DNA from 3 places in the Agarivorans sediminis genome. Region 2 is predicted to be linked to each of the others. Evidence: predicted binding sites of a transcription regulator. Region 2 holds the regulator's gene; each other region holds the start of a gene.
The links. The regulator sigma-54, encoded in region 2, starts transcription at its own class of promoters, with help from an activator protein. The targets are predictions, from matches to a motif close to GTTGGCACGNNNNTNGNNT.
Positions count from the first base shown of each region.

Region 1: the regulator sigma-54 is predicted to act here: its motif matches at 675-693, upstream of glnA (glutamate--ammonia ligase).
Region 3: the regulator sigma-54 is predicted to act here: its motif matches at 1,315-1,333, upstream of M0C34_RS07710 (FlgO family outer membrane protein).

Region 1 is NZ_CP096670.1:236,405-238,681, reverse strand. Features, by position in the region: gene typA (translational GTPase TypA) at 1-437, opposite strand, end outside; gene glnA (glutamate--ammonia ligase) at 780-2,186, shown strand.
Region 2 is NZ_CP096670.1:3,809,160-3,811,436, forward strand. Features, by position in the region: gene lptB (LPS export ABC transporter ATP-binding protein) at 1-224, shown strand, start outside; gene M0C34_RS17350 (RNA polymerase factor sigma-54) at 275-1,774, shown strand; gene hpf (ribosome hibernation promoting factor) at 1,799-2,086, shown strand; gene ptsN (PTS IIA-like nitrogen regulatory protein PtsN) at 2,095-2,277, shown strand, end outside.
Region 3 is NZ_CP096670.1:1,704,416-1,706,692, forward strand. Features, by position in the region: gene M0C34_RS07705 (flagellar assembly protein T N-terminal domain-containing protein) at 93-1,235, opposite strand; gene M0C34_RS07710 (FlgO family outer membrane protein) at 1,383-1,967, shown strand; gene M0C34_RS07715 (LPP20 family lipoprotein) at 1,948-2,277, shown strand, end outside.

The DNA of each region.
Region 1 (2,277 bases), 1.0 Mb from region 2:
TCAAAAACTTGATCCATAACCCAGTCAGGACGAGCGCCAGGCTTGTCGATTTTATTGATAACCAAAATTGGCTTAAGGCCTTGCGCAAATGCTTTTTGAGTTACAAAGCGAGTTTGCGGCATTGGACCTTCTTGCGCATCAACCAACAGCAACACAGAGTCTGCCATAGACATTACGCGTTCAACTTCACCGCCAAAGTCGGCGTGTCCAGGAGTATCAACGATGTTGATGTGGTAATCGTGCCACTCGATCGCAGTATTCTTTGCAAGAATAGTAATACCACGTTCTTTTTCAATATCGTTAGAGTCCATGACTCGCTCTTCAGCATCGCCACGGGTGGTTAACGTTCCTGATTGCTGCAATAGTTTGTCTACCAGGGTGGTTTTCCCGTGGTCGACGTGAGCAATAATGGCGATGTTTCTTAACTTATCTAGCACGGCGTTTAGCCCTTTATATAATGAGGTAAAATCAAAAAGTGGGCTATTGTACATATAAACGACAAATTCTCATAGTTTTAAGTTGATCACGGTTTTTCCTCTGCGTATTTAAGGTATGATGTTCACTGCCAAAACTACTTGCACCAAAACGGACAAGATTAGCACCATAAAGGTGCGATTGATTGCACCATATTGACGCTAACGCCCATTGTAACCATAAGTTTCAACAACTTATGCATTGGCACAGTTTTCGCTAGATGCAACACAGCAGTGATAAATTCGCAATTATTACAATTCAAATCGATTGAACCATCAATTTTGATGACACCGGAGGTTAAAAACATGTCTGCAGAAGTTTTAGCTTTGCTTAAAGAGCAAGAGGTTAAATTTGTTGACTTACGCTTTACCGATACTAAAGGTAAAGAACAACACGTATCTATCCCATCTCACCAGGTTGACGAAGATTTCTTCACCGACGGCAAGATGTTCGATGGTTCTTCTATTTCTGGCTGGAAAGGCATTAACGAATCAGACATGGTATTGATGCCTGATCCTGCTACTGCTGTTTTAGACCCGTTCACTGAAGAAAACACTCTAAACATTCGCTGTGACATTTTAGAGCCTGCAACAATGCAAGGTTACGACCGTGACCCACGCTCGGTTGCTAAGCGCGCTGAAGAATACATGCGTTCTACAGGTATTGCAGACGCTGCTTACTTTGGTCCTGAGCCTGAGTTCTTCTTGTTTGACGATGTTAAATACAAAACTGACATGTCAGGTTCTATGTACAAAATTGATGCTGATGAAGCATCTTGGAACTCAGACAAGCACTTTGAAGATGGCAACACCGGTCACCGCCCAGGCGTTAAAGGTGGTTACTTCCCAGTAGCGCCAGTTGATTCTTCACAAGATCTACGTTCAGCAATGTGTTTAGTACTTGAAGAAATGGGTCAAACTGTTGAAGCGCATCACCACGAAGTGGCGACTGCTGGCCAAAACGAAATTGCAACGCTTTTCAACTCTATTGTTGAAAAAGCTGATGAAACTCAAGTGCTTAAGTATGTTGTTCACAACGTAGCTCACGCTTACGGAAAAACAGCAACCTTCATGCCTAAGCCAGTTGTTGGTGATAACGGTAGTGGTATGCACGTTCACCAATCAATTTGGAAAGACGGCGAAAACTTGTTTGCTGGTGACCTATATGGTGGCCTATCTGAAACTGCATTGTTCTACATTGGCGGTATCATCAAACACGCTAAAGCGATTAACGCTTTTGCTAACGCATCGACTAACTCGTACAAGCGTTTAGTACCAGGCTTCGAAGCACCCGTTATGCTAGCTTACTCAGCGCGTAACCGTTCTGCGTCTATTCGTATTCCTGTAGTACCTTCGCCTAAAGCACGTCGTATCGAAGTACGTTTCCCTGACCCAACAGCAAACCCATACTTAGCATTCTCTGCAATGTTGATGGCTGGCCTTGACGGGATCAAAAACAAAACTCATCCTGGCGACGCTATGGATAAAGATTTGTACGACCTACCTGCAGAAGAAGCAGCAGCAATTCCACAAGTGGCAACTTCACTTGAAAATGCACTAGCTTGCCTAGATGCTGACCGTGAATTCTTAACGGCCGGCGGCGTATTCAGCGATGATTACATTGATTCTTACATCGCATTGAAATCTGCTGACGTTGAACGCATTAACATGACAACTCACCCAGTTGAGTTCGAATTGTACTACAGCGTATAAACAAAACGTTACACGGCATATAAAACCCGCTTTAAAGCGGGTTTTTTTATTGCTTTTCAATGAGTTTTTGCCCATTTTAAGTAAGTAGAAT
Region 2 (2,277 bases):
TAGATCCTATTTCAGTGATTGATATTAAAAAAATTATCGAACACCTGCGCGATAGAGGCCTTGGAGTACTGATTACCGATCACAATGTGAGAGAAACCCTCGATGTTTGTGAGCATGCCTATATCGTTAGCCAAGGCGAATTGATAGCCTCAGGGAAGCCCAAAGAGATACTTGAAAATGAACATGTGAAACGAGTTTATCTCGGCGAGCAATTCAAGCTATAGTTAAAGTGTATCTAGAAAAATATAATAAGAAGAAGGAACAGCGGTAATTAATGAAAGCATCTTTGCAGTTGCGTCTTGGTCAGCAATTAACCATGACACCTCAGTTACAACAGGCCATACGCTTACTTCAGCTATCAACGCTGGATTTACAGCAAGAGATTCAAGAGGCACTGGAAAGTAACCCACTTCTTGAGGCGGATGAGTCGCAGCCAAGCGACAGTGACTCAGTTGAAAAGTCGGCCAACGAAAGAAGTGATGAGGCGGAAAACAGCCAGCCTGAAGTTGACTCTAGCCAAATTGAAGCCGGTGATGCCATTTCCCAAGACACGGTTGCTGAAGACCTACCCGTTGATTCAACATGGGATGATATATATAGCGCCAGTTCTGGCCCTGCGAGTTCAGGCTCTGCTAGTGGCGGCGAAGACAACGACATGTTGTTTCAAGGCGAAACCGTCGACTCCTTACAAGACCATCTATTGTGGCAAATGCGTTTAACTCCCTTTAGTGAAGTAGATCAAGCCATCGCATTAGCGATTATTGATGCGGTTGATAACTCAGGTTACCTCACTCAAGACTGTGACCAACTACTTGAAGGCTTACGCTCCAGTGATAATAACGCACTAGATGTAGAATTAGACGAAGTAGAAGCGGTGCTAAAACGTATTCAACATTTTGACCCCGTCGGCATTGCTGCTCGCTCCTTACAAGAGTGTTTAATGATTCAATTAAGTCGTTTTGCTGAAGAAACACCTTGGTTGAAAGAAGCCAGAGAGGTCGTATCAAATCATATCGACGTATTGGCCAACCGGGATTTTCGTTTATTAGCTCGCAAAACCAAACTCAAAGAAGAACAGCTACGCGAAGTAATGCGTTTAATCCACACCCTTGAGCCACGCCCCGGCAATGCGGTAGAACCGAATCAAGCGCAGTATGTAATTCCCGACGTATCCGTTATAAAACGCCAGGGCCGCTGGGTAGTAGAATTAAACCCGGATGCCATGCCTAAACTACGAGTCAATTCTCACTATGCGTCTTTGAGCAAAACGTCAAATGCTACCGATACTCAATTCATTCGCAGCCACCTACAAGAAGCGAAATGGTTCATAAAAAGTATTGAGAGCCGTAACGAAACCTTATTAAAAGTATCCAACTGTATCGTTCACCACCAACAAGCATTTTTTGAATATGGTGCTGAAGCAATGAAACCAATGGTGTTGAACGATGTGGCTGAAGCAGTAGAAATGCATGAATCGACCATTTCTCGGGTGACAACCCAAAAATTTATGCATACTCCCCGCGGAATTTTCGAATTAAAGTATTTTTTCTCTAGCCACGTGGCTACAGACGGAGGTGGGGAATGCTCATCTACCGCGATTCGCGCACTCATTAAGAAACTGGTTGCTGCCGAAAATACCAACAAACCACTCAGTGATAGCAAGATAGCTGACATTTTGGCAGATCAGGGGATCAAGGTGGCGAGGCGCACGATAGCAAAATATCGTGAGTCTTTAGCGATTCCACCTTCTAACCAACGTAAAAGCCTTATATAACGGCCACAAAAGGGGACAAGATATATGCAAATTAATCTTACTGGACACCATGTAGAAATTACTGAATCACTAAAAGAATATGTCCACACTAAGTTTGCCAAACTGCAACGACGTTTTGAACAAATCAACAATGTTCACGTCATCCTCAACGTAGAAAAGCTCAATCAAATTGCCGAAGCTACCTTGCACCTTAATGGCGGAGAGCTGTTTGCCACTGCAGAGCACTCTGATATGTATGCCGCCATTGATAGCCTCATTGATAAACTTGACCGCCAAGTTATTAAACACAAAGAAAAATTAAACAGACATTAGCCAAAGTAATGCAAATAAATAAAGTACTAAATTTGGACTGTACGCTTAGTACAGTCCAATGTTCCTCTAAGAAGCGCGCATTGGAACTGATAAGTGAACTCGTCGCTAAACAACTTGATACCAGTGCTCAAACTATTTTTGAAAGCCTGTTAAACAGGGAAAAAATGGGCAGCACCGGAATTGGCCAAGGT
Region 3 (2,277 bases), 2.1 Mb from region 2:
AGTTACAAGCAAGCCATTAAAGGGAAGGGCGGTAATCACTAGTTTGTTTAAGCTTGCTACTAACTAGTTATCACCGCATAAAATGTGTAGGGCTATCGTTTACTGACTAGATCTCCTAGTTGAATGTTTGCTGTCATGGTTGGGTCGACCGCTACTACGATGGCACTTTCCTGATAAACCTGTTCGATTCTTACCATGCTGCCAGCGAGTTGCTGCTCTTGTCGAGGTACATCCCAACTCCCCCAGTGATAGTTTTGATGGATTAACTCTAGCAGCATACCAGTATTTAATTGGTTGGCTTGGCCCAAGTTAATTTGCCAGCGATCGGGCCCGAGTACTTTCACCACGCTGCCTTGTAAAGGTTGGCATGCTAGCAATGCATCTACTTCAGAAATCACCTGTTGCAAAGTGCTACTAACCGTTTGCCCATAAGACGATAACCAAAACTCGGCAGAGTGCGGTGAAATGATGGTTCGTGCATCGAACTCCCAAGGGGCATGAACTGAGAATCGCTTGTTATAAATCTCTTCCAAATCAATCGCATTATATACACGTGCATTGACGACAAAATAGCGGTTGGGATAGCTGAAATTAAATAGCTTGGGTTTGTGCTCTTGGTCTAGCGAAATGTTTTCAAGTTCTAAACCCAGTAAATATTGCGCCCCGTAGCGGTCGGCAACATCTTTAATGCCTTTAAAGTTATGCTCGCCGGGTTTGTAGTAATTAAGTGGTAATTTAGGCGGGTGCTTCACATTGAATTGGCGACCGACTTCTCTGGCAATATCGTAAGCACGTTGCTCTACAGCCGGCGAAATTTCATGTAATTGGCCCACTCTTACTTGGTGTTGCTGCTTTAGAAATGGCGGCAATAGCAACATGTTTTTACTGTAGCCACTGGCTTTACATTGGGTAGCCGCGGGAAAGACATCTGCCTGTAAAACCACATAGTATTGCTGCCCAAGGTTTCCTTCATCTAGCACTTTGATGTTGTGTAAGGAGCCTTTAGATACCACCTCTATCTGATCTAGGGTGAGTTGACCGCCAGATACTTGGCTAATACTAGTCACCGATGCGCCAGCATAAAGTAATAGCTGCTTAACGGCTTCTTGGGTTGCGGTGCTGCGGGCTTGGTCAAGATCCTGGTTAACGATGGTCGCTTGACCTTTCGCTTCATACCAGACTGCTTGGGCTGACACGCTGAGCAACAAACCAATGAGTAAAATAAGTTGTTTCATAAGTCCCTCCTAGTCCTAACTAAGCAATAACTGTACCCAAGTCTAGGTGTTATTTTTTTGACTGGAATGCTTTTTGCTTCATGGAACACATATTGCTTGGCTATTACTGTGAAATAGCCATAGTGAACGAGTAGGAAGGGGAGTTATATGCGTTATTCGATATGGCTTGTAGTGCTAATGATACTACAAGGATGTAATACCAGTTTACATCACGTTTCAAATTATCCATATGTTGAGCCTAGAGAGCAGCAAGATCAAGCTCTGTACGCATACGTTGATAATCTGTCTAAACAACTGACGGATGATATTGAGCTGAGTGCCTCTGATTCTGTGGCCATAAGTACAGTGGTGGATTTAGATAACTTACAATCCAGCGATAGTTTTGGGCGGCAAGTGGCAGAGGCAATGTTTGCCGCTTTATCCAATGAAGGCATAAATACGATTGAACCTCGCTTAACTGGCCGTTTTCAGATGGACCCTGGATTTGGCGAATTTTCTTTATCTCGAGATGCAGAGTTATTGCGCGAACAAATGCAGATAACTTATGTGGTCGTGGGGAGTTTTCAGCGAACCGGTTCAGGCAGACATGTCAATTTACGTTTAGTTGAGCTGGCTAATCAAGCGGTGGTATCTGCGGCCTATCAGTTTTTTCCAAATAGTGCAGGAGCCACCTCTCCTCGAGTCACTAGTGTTAATGGGAGCTTGCAGCGTCATGAACAAACTGTACTTTAGAACTTGGTTTTTAAGCCTTTCAGTATTGCTGCTGTTGGCATGTACGCCGACCACTCAAGTAAAACAAGTTGAGTGGACTTACCAACCACCGGGTGATTTTACGGTGGTGAATGCGGTTGGTTACGCTCCAATTAGCCAGCAGCGCGGTGCTGATAATTCAGCCAAGCAACTTCGCGCCATGAAAGCGTCAAAGCTTGATGCTTACCGTGAGCTATCAGAACAAGTGTATGGCCAACATATCGACAGCACCGCCACCATTAGTGACATGGTATTGGGTAACGAGCGTTTAGCGGCTTCTGTAGCCGGGGTT